DNA from 3 places in the Paenibacillus sp. Cedars genome. Region 1 is predicted to be linked to each of the others. Evidence: riboswitches for the same ligand, from Rfam matches in the RefSeq annotation. Region 1 holds a riboswitch; each other region holds the start of a gene.

Region 1 (4,547 bases):
GGTTGATACCTGCAAGTGCCGCAAGATAGATGATGGTCCCCCATCCGACGTCTCTCCATAATCCGGAGCCCACCAGCACAGAACGAATATAGGAATCCTCTCCAAGAAAATAGATCGGCTCCATGCCGAACCAGCCCAGCATCACATTCACGATCCCGGATGATGGAGACAGAATGCCTACAAAGATACCGCTTACAATGACCCATGATAAAAAGTGCGGCGCATAGAAAATGGTCTGCACAATCTTCTTGTAAACGACTTGGCGAACCTCATTAAGGAGTAATGCCAGAACAATAGGCGCTGTAAAAGCAAACAAAATGTCGTACGTGCCCAGTAGAAGCGTATTGCGTAATATTTTCAAGAAATCGTAATGCTGGAACATCCGTTCAAAGTGCTCGAGACCCACCCATGGACTTTGGGTCACGCCGGCAAACAGATTATAATTCTGAAATGCGATGACGGAGCCCATAAGCGGAACATACTTGAACAATCCGAAGAACAGAAGACCTGGTAGGGATATGAAATACAATGCCCTGTATTTCCACATGAAGCCTAATATGTTTTTGCGCTTGGTATGTTTTCCCGGCAGCGCCTTGCTTACTGCTTTTGTTGGTTCGGCCATCTGTGCTCACCTCTTGTTTCTCAAATTGGCCGGTGCATGATCATCTATCGGAATTTCGTCAAACTGGATGCTGATGAATTCGGGTTCACGATCAATAATACGGGACAACTCTCTTGTAAAAACATCAATGATTTCGCTCTTCTGCTCATCCGAGCGTCCCTCATACATTTTAATCGTAATTTGCGGCAACGGCTTTCGCCTCCTTATGAAATGGATGTGATGAATATCCTTATCCTATAAGTTTTCAGGTACGGGCAGCAATGGAAGTTGATCGCTTCCCTTGTGTTTTTTTTAGGTGCAGAAGGCTGCTTGTGTTTTTTTAGCATCGGCTTGTTATTTCAATAGTTCTTCTGCTCCGCGTATAGAATTTATCGCCTTTCTATGGAACAATAGGTCTCAGCAGAAACGAAAAATCAGCCGATCTATACCATAAGTTCTGGGAGGGTTACGATGAACGGACAACAGCAGGAAGCGATCGCATCCTATGCGTTATTATGGGAACGACTCGAGGCCAAACTATCACGCATGGCGGAGCAGCTGGCAGACAAGGTTCCCCATGCAACCAGGAACGGGATCTATGATTCCACCCGGATCGATTGGTGGACCTCCGGTTTTTGGCCGGGAATGCTGTGGATTATGTATGATATGACCAAGCAGCCGCAGTATAAGGAATGGGCTTGGGAATGGGACATGAGACTTGAGCAGGCCATTATTGCAGAGAGCAACTTTCATCATGATGTAGGCTTTCAGTTTCTGCCGACGGCCGTAATCAAACATAAGCTGACCGGAGATCAGGATGCCAGGCGCAGAGGGGTGCTGGCCGCTACCCTGCTGGCTGGAAGATACAATCCCGCGGGACGGTTTATTCGTGCCTGGAATCAGGTGAAACCTACCTCCTGGAATCACGGGAATGAAGGCTGGTCCATCATTGACTCCACCATGAACCTCTCCCTCCTGTTCTGGGCCTCCGAGGAGACAGGTGATCCGAGATATGCGCATATTGCCAGAGAGCAGGCCAATACGGTAGTGGAGCATTTTATAAGACCGGACGGCTCCGTTCGGCACATTTGTCGGTTTGATCCGTTCACCGGGGAATTCATGGAAGCGCTCGGAGGACAAGGACTGGGACCCGAATCCGCCTGGAGCCGGGGCGCTGCCTGGGCCTTGCATGGCATGGCCAACACGTACCGGTATACCGGTGATATACGATATCTGGACGCCGCGAAACGCGTGGCGCATTTCTTTGTCGCGTCCCTTGAGGAGGATTCCATACCGCTCTGGGATTTTCGTGCGGAACCCGAGAAGCTGGAAACACCCGCAACAGCAGCAACCCATCAATCAGCTGAATCTCTCTTCATTGCGGCAGAACCCCGAGATACGTCAGCGGCATCCTGCGCTGCTTCGGGTTTGCTTGAGCTCGCAGATCAGGTACCGCAAACCGAAAGCGCGGTGTACCGCAGAAGTGCCTTGCGCATCATCGACTCCTTGACGACTCGTTACGCTGAATGGGATGATCCGAATTATGAAGGCATACTGAAAGAGGCAACAGGCCATCGGCCTGGTGACCAAAATATCAACGTCTCCCTGATCTATGGCGATTACTATTATGTTGAGGCCGCTGCCAAGTTAATGGGGTGGAAAAACCGGATCTTCTGATCCGGTTTTTTTTGCGTAAGACAACCTCCATTTAAATAGGTTGCATAATTATGGAATTTATTGTACCTTGATACTCAGCAATCAAATTTAATTAATGGGAATAGGTGCTGATGTTGAAGCCTCTTCAATTTCAGCTTAAAAGGGAAGTTTGGTGCAACACCAACGCGGTCCCGCCACTGTAACAGAGGAGTTTGCCATCGGATGATGCCACTGATCAGCTTTTGATCGGGAAGGCCATGGCAGACCTTGATTCTGGAGCCAGGAGACCTGCCTATTCTGACAACACTGCTTACCTACGGGAGATAGGGAGGTGTTAAAGATCGCAGCATCCGTATGTACACAACGGAGGCGTCTTTACCCTTGATATTTTGATCGGGGTAAAGGCGTCTTTTTTTATTCAGTCATTTAAATATGTTGGTGGAGGCGAAGATATTGTTGGCAAATGTTCAAAGCAGCAATCTCGGCTATCCGAGAATCGGAGCAAATCGCGAATGGAAAAAAGCATTGGAATCCTTCTGGAGCGGCAAGCTTGAGGAACACGAACTTCTATCCAAGTTGGACGACATTCGGTTGGACCGTTTACGCATTCAACAGGAGAAAGGCATCGACCTTATTCCGGTTCATGATTTTACAATGTACGACCATATGCTCGACATGTCGGTGATGTTTGGCTTGGTGCCACAGCGTTTCAAGTACGATGGTGGTCCTGTACCGCTGAGTGTCTATTTTGCCATGGCTCGCGGCAGTCAAGGTGCTGCCGCGTGCGAGATGACCAAATGGTTTAACACGAACTATCACTACATTGTACCGGAACTTCAGGATGCCAAACCACATCTTACGGTCAACAAGCCGCTAGAAGCTTACCGTGAAGCCAAATCCTCGCTAGGTATCGAAGGTAAACCTGTTCTTGTCGGTCCCTATACCTTCCTTAAGCTGTCTAAAGGCTACACCCCGGATCAATTCGAGTCCTTGCTGGACCAGTTCACGGATTTGTATGCGGTAATCCTGAAGGAGCTGGAGCAGGAAGGTGTTCAGTGGGTGCAGTTCGACGAACCGATTCTGGTTACTTCATTAACCAAAGATGAATTGGCGCTTGTATCATCCGTATACAAAAAACTTCATGCAGCGGCTCCGGCGATCCGGATCATGCTCCAAACCTACTTCGATTCGGTCAGCCATTATGTAGAGATCATCTCCTTGCCTGTGCAAGGCATCGGGCTTGATTTCGTACACGGCCTGGATGGTAATACCGAACAGCTGCTCAAGCACGGATTTCCTGAGGATAAGGTACTGGGGGTTGGTCTTATCAACGGGCGTAACATCTGGCGTTCAGATCTCGATGCCAAGCTGGAATTGCTGGACACCCTCTCCCAAAAGGTGAAGCCTTCTCAATATGTGATACAGCCGAGCTGCAGCCTGCTCCATGTTCCCGTATCCACAGCTTATGAGGATAAGCTGGACCCCGTACTTCGCCAGGCGTTATCTTTTGCCAATGAGAAGCTGGACGAATTGACGCTGCTCACTAGCGCGCTCAATAATGGGATTGAGTCCGTTTCCGAGCAGCTGAAAGAGCATAACCAGGCCGTAGCCGCCATGAATCAATCATCGCTGCGGAATAACGAACAGGTACAGAAAGAAACGTCCAAGGTTGTCGGATTGAATCCGACTCGAGCGCTGTCGTTTGAAGAGCGGCGCAAAGCCCAGCAGAAGAAATGGAATCTCCCGCTCCTCCCTACCACAACCATCGGAAGTTTCCCTCAGTCGACCGAAGTTCGGCAGGCCCGGAAGAACTGGAGAAGTGGCGAATGGTCTGCCGAGCAGTATGAAACCTTCCTCGCCGAGCAAACTCGCGCCTGGATTGAGATTCAAGAAGACATCGGCCTGGATGTTCTCGTTCACGGGGAGTTTGAACGGACTGATATGGTAGAATTTTTCGGAGAAAAATTGGATGGGTTTTCCTTTACAGCTAACGGCTGGGTTCAGTCCTACGGATCGCGCTGCGTCAAACCTCCCGTCATCTATGGAGACGTTGAGTTCGTGAACCCGATGACCGTGAAGGAAACCGTATATGCACAGAGCCTGACCTCGAAACCCGTCAAGGGGATGTTAACCGGACCGATCACGATCCTGAACTGGTCCTTCGTTCGCGACGACATATCAAGAGAATTGGTCGCTTATCAGATCGCCCTGGCTCTCCGACTTGAGGTTAACGCACTGGAGCAAGCAGGCATCGAGATGATCCAGGTTGACGAGCCGGCGCTTCGTGAAG
Region 2 (4,547 bases), 1.5 Mb from region 1:
GAAGAGCGTGGGGAACAAGCCTCCATTCTATGCTGCGCCACCGCTGGTGTGGGCAATGCTGCGCGTGCAGGATCAAGCCGTACGACCTTTGCCGCTTATCAGCCGGGCACGATTAATATCATGCTGTTGATCGACGGGATGATGACGCCTGCTTGTATGGTGAATGCCGTCCTGACGGCAACGGAAGCAAAGGCCGCAGCACTTCATGATCTGGGCGTGAAGGATCATGAAACGGGAGCCATCGCGACCGGAACGACAACCGATGCCATCGTCTTGGGGGTTAGCGGAAATCCCGCTTACGGCGTGAATCATCATTATGCCGGAACTGCAACCGATATGGGCGGTATGATTGGCCAACTCGTTTACCGCAGTGTTACGGAGAGTATTGTCTCTGAGAGAGCGGACCGGATATGACAGCCATATGGGTCATCTGGGCAGCCGTGCTGCTGGACTTACTGATCGGGGATCCGAGATGGCTGCCCCATCCTGTCATCGGCATGGGGAAGGTCATTCGCCGGGTGGAAGGATGGATACGCCATCGTGCGACTACGGCTCAAGGCCTGAAGCGTGCGGGCATTCTGCTGCCGGTGATTGTGGCCGGCGGCTCCTTTGTGCTGACTTGGCTTCTGCTGCTGTTGTGTGCGGCGATTCATCCTTGGCTTGCCTGGGGAGCGGAGATCGTGCTCATAGCCACTACGATTGCTGTAAAAGGGCTGCGTGATGCCGGACTGGAAGTATACAGCCATCTTAATTCCGGGAATCTCGCCAAAGCGAGATACTCCCTTAGCATGGTGGTCGGCAGAGACACCGACCATCTGGATGAGCCGGAGGTTGTACGCGGAACGGTGGAGACGGTGGCGGAAAATATCGTGGATGCGGTGATCGCCCCGCTGTTGTTTGCCCTGATCGGCGGAGCGCCGCTTGCAATGGCCTACCGTGCGGTGAATACACTCGATTCCATGGTCGGTTATAAAAACGAGAAATACGAGTCCCTAGGCTGGGCTTCCGCCCGTTTGGACGATATCGCCAATTGGATACCAGCGCGCCTGACCGCAGGCCTGTTAACCGTGGTGGCTGCGATGTTCTCATTGCAGTGGAAGCAAGCGATTGCGATGGTCAAAAGAGATGCACGGAAGCATCCAAGCCCGAACAGCGGCTTCCCGGAATCCGCGGTTGCCGGTGCCTTGGGCATTCGCCTGGGAGGTGAGAATTCCTATCAAGGCGTGATCTCGTTCCGGGCTTACATGGGCGATCCCGAACGTGCGCTTCATGCAGAGCATATTCGGGTGACAACCCGGCTTCTGCTGGGCGTATCCATTCTGTTCACGGTACTCGGCACAGCGGTGCTGGGGCTGATTACAGCAGCCGGAGGTGCGTTATGGCTGTAAGACTGAACCTGCATCTTGTTCGTCATGGCCGTACGCAGTGGAATGAGGAACGCCGTTACCTGGGTCACGAGGATCAGGGGGCTCTGATGGAAGGGCTGGAACAGCTGCTTCCGCTGCGGGAGGAGTTTCGCTCCAGGCATTTTGCCAAGGTCTATTGCAGTGATCTCCTTCGTTGTAGACAAACACTGAACTGCATCCTGTCGGATTTACATATGCCCGGCATTACAAATGAGGTCGAGCTTGGCAGCGTTATTCCCGGTGTCTGTTATGACAGGAAGCTGCGGGAGTTTGATTTTGGCGATTGGGAAGGAAAAACCTACGAGGATTTGAAGGAAAATGCGGCTTATCGGCGCTGGATCGACAACCCGGGAACGGTTACGCCGCCGAGCGGGGAGAGTTGGCCATCTTTTTGTTCCCGAATTGAGGTTTTTCTGGCCGAAATGTATCAGGATATGAAGGGGTTATTGTCGATGCAGGAAGGCCCCGCTATTCTCTTGGAGTCAGAGTCAGAGTCAGAGTCAGAGTCAGAGTCAGAGTCAGAGTCAGAGTCAGAGTCAGAAGCAGCGGGCCACGATACTGAGACTCAGCCGGGGGTGCTCGATATGGACGTGCTTGTAGTCACCCACGGGGGCGTCATCCGGCAGATTGCAGCGGCAACCCTCCCGGATACAGAATTCTGGGCTACGTCGGTATCGCCGGGCGAGGTGCTCCAGCTGCAGCTGGCCTGGGACGGAGCACGCTGGCGAGGCGTACGGGTAAACGAATAAATGAAATCGTACGATTTTGGCGAGGAATGAACGATAACGGGAAAAACCAATATCGTTAAACCCTTGAAACGAGCGAAACTTCCAGTTGTAAGGCGATGGTTTATCGCCTATAATCTTGTGCAGAGAAACCATGCTTGGCCTATCATAAATAAATTCATATTGTTTGCGAGGGTCCCGGACAGAAGAGGTTATTCATGTCTTCTGCCGGGTTAATAGGGAAGCCGGTGCAAGTCCGGCACGGTCCCGCCACTGTGAAGCAGGGACTTCTCCACATGCCACTGAGCGTCAGCGCTTGGGAAGGCGGGGAAGTCGTTACAGCCTGTAAGTCAGGAGACCTGCCCTTAGCGAATGAATGACGGTCCTTCGAGGAGAGGATTACGTTTTGCAGTCCCGTGCGGACGGCAGTTTAAGGCGCTATCTGTGAACGGTTATCCAGGTGTCCTTACGTTAAAACGTAATCCCTGAGTCCTTATTTACGAGGAATCAGGGATTTTTGCTTCTTTGGAGTATGACGATTGACGTTTTTCTTCCTGCTCAGGGGATCGGTTGAAGGAATTTAGACGTACAGCGCCAGGTTCTCAATTATGTTTAGGGGGATTTGAAGAGATGAAAGCAATAAACAAAACATGGTCCGTATTTCTGGTAGCCATACTGATGGCTCTGGCCTTGATCGGCTGTGGCGGGGAAGAAGCGGCACCGAAAGAAACCACGCCGCAAGCTGCACAGGAGCAAGGACAGACCAACGAAGCGCCAGCCGACTCCAGTGAGGAGCTTAAGACCACGTATCCATTAACGGTTAAGGATTCAACCGGGGTTGAAATGACGTTTGATAAAGCGCCGGCTAAGATTGCATCCTTGACTCCGTCCGAGACGGAAAAGCTGTTTGCTCTGGGTCTGGATGAGGAAATCGTAGGCGTATCGGATAATGACGATTATCCGGAAGCCGCGAAATCCAAGCCCAAATTGGGCGGATTCCAAGTGAATGAAGAGGCTATTATTGCAGCTGATGCCGATGTGGTGTTTACCGCTTCGATGAATGCACAGAATGCCGAGAAACTGCGTGAGCTTGGCGTAACCCTGTTTGTCAATGATCCGAAAACCATCGATGCCGTGATGGAGAACATTGAGCTGATCGGACAAATTACCGATCGTCAAGCTGATGCCAAAGCGGTCGTAGATCAGATGAAGCAGGAACTGGCATCCGTTACGGAAGCTGTGAAATCCGTGAAGGATGAAGACAAGAAGAAGGTGTACGTCGAGTTCTCCCCGGGATGGACTGTAGGCAAAGGCGAATTTATGGATGAGATCATCACTGCAGCCGGCGGTGTTAATGCAGCTGGCGATACGGAAGGCTGGTTCGAAATCAGCGAAGAAAAGATTATCGCTGCGAACCCGGATGTCATTCTGTACACGGACGATGTGGTTGATGAAGCGACCAAAAAAACACTGGATCAACTCATTAAAGAGCGCGGAGGCTGGGATCAGATCGAAGCCATCAAGAACGATCAGGTCATTGCCGTAGATGCCAACCTGCTGAGCCGTCCGGGTCCCCGCGTTACGCAAGGACTGATTGAAGTGGCGAAGGCCGTTTACCCGGAACTGATGAATCCATGAATAAAAAACTTGCAGGATTCGGTGCGGCCGGCGTTATCCTATTGCTGCTAACCTTGGTTGTCAGTCTCGGAATCGGATCCGTTCACCTGCCTGTGAGAGAGATTGGGGCGATGCTGCTGCACCGGCTGCCGGGGATCGGCGATTCCATCCTCCCGAGCTGGGAAGCTTCATCCGAACAAATTCTGATGAAGGTGAGGTTACCGCGGATTTTGCTGGGGATGCTTGTTGGAGCTTCCCTGGCGGTAGCCGGGGCTGCCTTTCAGGGCGTATTGCGTAATCCGCTGGCGGATCCGTTCACGCTCGGTGTATCCTCGGGTGCTGCGCTTGGCGCAGCATCCCTGATTTTTTTCGGGATGGAATACTCCTTTGCTGGAGGTTACACCCTGCCGCTTGTAGCATTTCTGACCGGAGCAGGCACATTGTGGGTTGTGCTGCTGTTGGCAAGGGATCAAGGAAAGCTGCCGATTCACGGACTGATCCTGTCCGGGGTGGTCATGCAGTCGTTTCTGGGCGCTGTGGTTTCGTTTCTGACGGTGATGTCCAAAGATACGGTAAACCAAATCCTGTACTGGACGATGGGGAGCCTGAGCATGCGCGGATGGTCGTATACGGCCATCCTTTTCCCGTATTTTATCGTGGGATTCGCGTATTTATGGAGCCGGTCGCGAGCGCTTAATATTTTGTCGCTTGGGGAACGGCAGGCCGCTCATATGGGATTGAATGTGGATCGCCTGAAGACAAGCGTACTGATCGTAGCTACCCTCCTTGCCGCCGCTGC
Region 3 (4,547 bases), 2.8 Mb from region 1:
TATTGGGCTTGCAGAACTTCAATATTGTTGATGTCGATAACGTTATCCAGCATACGAACCTGGATAGGAACGAGACGCTCCAGCACACCGGCCGGTACAGCGCGAGCCAAGTGGATGGAATTCAGGTTGCAGACAACGAAATCGCCAGGGATTTTGGAAATAACGATCCGGGTTTGACCATCCGTTGTTACCAACTCTTCTTGCTCGACAACGGTTGGAGATTGGTTCTGCATGATCTCGGTGCACAGGTTGGATGAGTAAATCATGCCATGTGCAGAGTTCGGGTTCGCACGGTTTACCGTGTCGCGGTAGAACATGTACGGTGTACCCGTTTCAAGCTGGGATTTCATCACGCGTTTCATAATGTCGATCGCTTGTACCGTAATACGCGGCAACTGCGGGTTCGCCACGGCTTGTGCATATTTTTGACGGAACTCGCCATCGCCTTGAGCTTGATCATAGAAGTCTTCCAGGCCAAGCGGACGGCCGTTCTCGTCTTTCCAGCCCATGATCTTCTTCACTTCATGAGGACAGAACAGGCTCCACTCCTCACGGGCCTCTACAGCCTCCATAAACAGGTCAGGTAGACAGATGCCATGGAACACGTCATGGGCTCTCATACGCTCGTCACCGTTGTTCAGCTTCAGATCCAGGAAGGACAGAATATCTTTGTGGAACACATCCAGATAAACCGCGATGGCTCCTTTACGAGTTCCCAATTGGTCAACGCTTACGGCAGTGTTGTTCAATTGGCGAATCCAAGGGATAACGCCGGAGCTGGTGTTCTTGTGACCGCGGATATCCGAGCCGCGTGCACGGACTTTACCGAGGTACACGCCAATGCCGCCACCCATTTTGCTGAGACGGGCAATATCGGTGTTGGAATCGAAGATGCCTTCCAGAGAGTCGTCAACGGTATCAATGAAGCAGCTGGAGAGCTGGCCTGCTACTTTTTTGCCTGCATTGGACATGGTCGGTGTGGCAGCTGTCATGTACAGGTTGCTCATCGCCCAGTAGGCTTCTTTTACAAGGTCAATACGTTTGTCGGCTGGCTCGTTGTGCATGAGGAACATTGCGATTACCATGTAGCGTTCTTGCGGAAGTTCCATGACACGACCGTCAAAGTCGGTTGCCAAATAACGCTCAGCCAGTGTCAAAAGACCAATGTAATCAAACAGCAGATCGCGGCTTGGATCGATGCATTCGCCGAGCTCTTCGATTTGCTCCTTGGTGTAGCTGGTCAGAAGATCCTCGCGATAGATGCCCTTCTGTACAAGCTCTGTGATGAGCGGGTAGAAGGCACCGTAAGGCTCTTCCGGGTAGGCTTTGTATCGGCGGTTGGTGGCCGCTTTTTTATATAAAGAGGTCAGAAACGAACGCGCAGCTGCAAACTTCCAATTCGGCTCTTCTTTTGTCACAAGCTCAAGCGCGGACATCGTGAAGGCGCTGCTGATTTCTTCGCCGGTGACTTGCTCACCGCGCAGTTTAGCATTTACGCCGCGAAGCAGGCGCTCTTTATCAAGCATGTCCAATCCTTTCAGATTGCGGTCGGCATAGACAGAGAGGCGTATTTCATCAAAGGCGAGCTGACGGTTGTTCGGTTTAACTACGAGCTGGGGCATGAATAATTCCTCGCTTTCTTAGGGGGAAATATGAAAAAGGACATCAAAAAAACATTTTCTAAAACCCGCAGGCTTGAAAATGTCCGTGCGCTGTGATTCGTGAATGACGTTTGACATAAGCCCTTGAAGGGGCATGATGTTATGTACAGACGCAAGTTTAACGAACACTTACCTAATGTCCCGTAGGTTGGTGTTGGCTGCGTACAGGCAGGTCTCCTGACTCGGACTTTGACAAATCGGAGCCTTCCCCAAGACCTTGATGAGGTCCTCCAGAAGAATATTCCATGATTTGGTTCGGCCTAGATAGGATAAATAGCCGAGAGCCCTTACAGTGGCGGGACCGTGATGGATTTACACCATGCTTCCCTATTAAGCCGGACCGCCTTATAGGTTGTTCCGGCACCTATACACACTATATTTGGTTGTTGTTTATCTAATTTAACCCAATATATTGTGTTTGTAAACCATATTCTTAAAATTGAACGCAAAAAGAATTATAGCAAACGAGCGGTCATTGTGCCAGCTAAGAAACTGTCAAAAGGCCATAACATTTCCTGGATTGTGACCGAATGCGACCTTTTCTGCACAGATACCACGTATATTATCGTTTTGACAAAATACGATAGTTGCGTACTGGATCTGTGGTGGAAGGAGCAGACTATTTTTTATTGTGAATAGCGAGTCAAGGGCTTTGATATGAGTGATCAGAATTGATATGATATCTGTGTCTGGAGATTGAAGAGTTCTTTATATGAGATGTTGCGAGGGAGGTTTTGGTATTGGCTATAGCGGAAGTGACGGTGATTCCGATTGGAACAGCAACAACGAGCTTAAGCTCTTATGTGGCCGAGATGCAGCGTATATTGAAACAACAGGACGGGATTACATATGAGCTGACTTCGATGAGCACCATCATAGAGGGCGAGCTGAATATGATCTGGCGAGCGATTGAAGCTCTGCATGAGGCGCCATTTCTATCCGGAGCCCAGCGCGTATCGACTTCGGTCAAGATTGACGACCGCAGGGATCAAGTCTCCTCCAGCAAGCAAAAGATTCAATCGGTGCAGGAAAAATTAGGCGGATAATCTTGCTTATTGCAAGGGCTAGGCTGGGACTTGTATTTTGCTGCTAAAGTATTATAATAATTTTGCTGTTCGTGGAGGCTTGTTTTCGAACCACATATGCTGGTGTAGCTCAGGGGTAGAGCAACGCACTCGTAATGCGTAGGTCGGGGGTTCAATTCCCTTCACCAGCATGTTCATTGCAAGGAGATCATATCCTGATTTCTGGCTGGAATGATATAAAAATGGCGCCGCAAGGCGTGTTTTTTGTGCCCCTGGGTGATCCGGGGGCTATTCCTGTTAAGGAGAGAGCGCCCTATCATTCGGCATTTTATATCATATATTACATAGTAAGCGATTCATATTATTCGAGTTTGTTCGTGGCCTTCGCTGTCGAAAAGATGAAACGGGCTGCGGCTCGGAAAGATGAGGTGAAGGGAGATGAAGAAGGTATTTATTGATCCAGGCCACGGTGGAAAAGATACCGGAGCGGCTGCTCATGGTCTGTTGGAAAAGGACATCGTGCTAGCGGTGTCCCTGAGCGTGAAAAACCGGCTGGAGGCCGAGTACAATGGCGTGCAGGTGCTGCTCTCCAGATCTGCGGATGTTTTTCCTACGCTAATGGAGCGGACCGAGGCGGCCAACAAGGCTGGGGCAGATATCCTGGTTTCCGTCCACTGTAATGCAGGAGGAGGAGCCGGTGGCTTCGAATCCTATAAGTACACGCATACGTCGGCTGCAACAGCCTCTTTGCAAAATGTGCTTCATACCGAGATTATGACGGCCTTAAAGCCTTTTAACGTAATCGACAGGGGGCAGAAGGCAAAGAACCTGCACATGGTCCGTGAATCGAACATGCCTGCGGTACTGACAGAAAATTTGTTTGTTGATGTTGCCGCGGATGCAGCCAAGCTTAAGAGAGAGGATGTCGTGGGTGCCCTCATCGAAGGTCATGTTGCCGGCATTGCAAAATATCTCGGGTTGCAAAAGAAGGAGGCGGCTGGTGAGGTGAGTGATAAGGTGAATGTTATTGTAAACGGCAAACCAATTCAGGATGGCAAGCTGATTAACGGGGTGACCTATGTACCGCTTCGGGCGACTGCCGAGGCACTGGGTGCAACCGTGGGATGGGACAATAAAACAAAGACAGCAACGATAACCCATAACCCATGAGCCAATCGTCCAGCCACATTTTAGTTCCCCTTAATTAAAATTTAATCTCCCATTAAGATTCGCAGCATATAATAAAAGCACCCCTTAAAAAATATATCAGAAGCCCCTCTAACTTCGGTTAGAGGGGCTTCTTTGGTCTTCTGCTCTTTCGATCCTCAACTAGACCTTAGTGTGGACCTGATATTCTGCCAACATTATTTAGAATCCCAGCCATTTCGTGATATAGGCGGATACGGCTAATTCCTGAAAATCCTTCCAGCTTCGAAATGGGGTATGTTCAACGATAAACGGGTTAATCGTACTTCCTTGTATGAATATGTCAAAATCTTCATCCGTGCTTCCCTCGTAACCAGCAGCTTTCAGCAAGTGATCTATGGAAGAAAACTTGGTATGCCGTTGAATAAATGATTCCGAGAACAGTTCTTCCACGGGCACCTCTTGTTTCATATCTGAGAGCTTTAAGGCATTTTCTCGAATTTCCAATAGCTTCTCTTCATCCAGTCCGTCTAATCCACTGATCCCAGTATTCATTATGCCCACCTCCAAAAAGTTGCACGTCACTCTATTATACATATACGAGTATGCTGAATTATGGGATTCGATTTTTTTTGAAGCGGGTCTTGACTTGGAAGATTTATATAGGAATAAAAAAATAAATGAGCTTTCTTCATAGTCATGTCCAACCGGGAAA

The links. Region 1 has a riboswitch for cobalamin ahead of metE (5-methyltetrahydropteroyltriglutamate--homocysteine S-methyltransferase). Riboswitches for the same ligand answer to the same signal wherever they lie in the genome.
Region 2: it holds a riboswitch for cobalamin, as region 1 does, so the genes downstream of both, B9D94_RS05420 (ABC transporter substrate-binding protein) here and metE (5-methyltetrahydropteroyltriglutamate--homocysteine S-methyltransferase) in region 1, are expected to answer to the same signal.
Region 3: it holds a riboswitch for cobalamin, as region 1 does, so the genes downstream of both, B9D94_RS25360 (ribonucleoside-diphosphate reductase subunit alpha) here and metE (5-methyltetrahydropteroyltriglutamate--homocysteine S-methyltransferase) in region 1, are expected to answer to the same signal.

Annotation. Positions count from the first base shown of each region.
Region 1 covers NZ_CP020866.1:2,326,712-2,331,258, reverse strand. The annotation lists gene B9D94_RS12380 (ABC transporter permease) at 1-622, opposite strand, end outside; gene B9D94_RS12375 (tautomerase family protein) at 629-811, opposite strand; gene B9D94_RS12370 (glycoside hydrolase family 88 protein) at 1,073-2,278, shown strand; cobalamin riboswitch at 2,364-2,568, shown strand; gene metE (5-methyltetrahydropteroyltriglutamate--homocysteine S-methyltransferase) at 2,714-4,547, shown strand, end outside.
Region 2 covers NZ_CP020866.1:796,984-801,530, forward strand. The annotation lists gene B9D94_RS05405 (adenosylcobinamide amidohydrolase) at 1-414, shown strand, start outside; gene cbiB (adenosylcobinamide-phosphate synthase CbiB) at 411-1,388, shown strand; gene B9D94_RS05415 (histidine phosphatase family protein) at 1,379-2,155, shown strand; cobalamin riboswitch at 2,308-2,513, shown strand; gene B9D94_RS05420 (ABC transporter substrate-binding protein) at 2,762-3,769, shown strand; gene B9D94_RS05425 (FecCD family ABC transporter permease) at 3,766-4,547, shown strand, end outside.
Region 3 covers NZ_CP020866.1:5,176,109-5,180,655, reverse strand. The annotation lists gene B9D94_RS25360 (ribonucleoside-diphosphate reductase subunit alpha) at 1-1,622, opposite strand, end outside; cobalamin riboswitch at 1,811-2,044, opposite strand; gene B9D94_RS25355 (MTH1187 family thiamine-binding protein) at 2,402-2,707, shown strand; tRNA gene B9D94_RS25350 (tRNA-Thr) at 2,806-2,877, shown strand; gene B9D94_RS25345 (N-acetylmuramoyl-L-alanine amidase) at 3,125-3,856, shown strand; gene B9D94_RS25340 (hypothetical protein) at 4,055-4,387, opposite strand.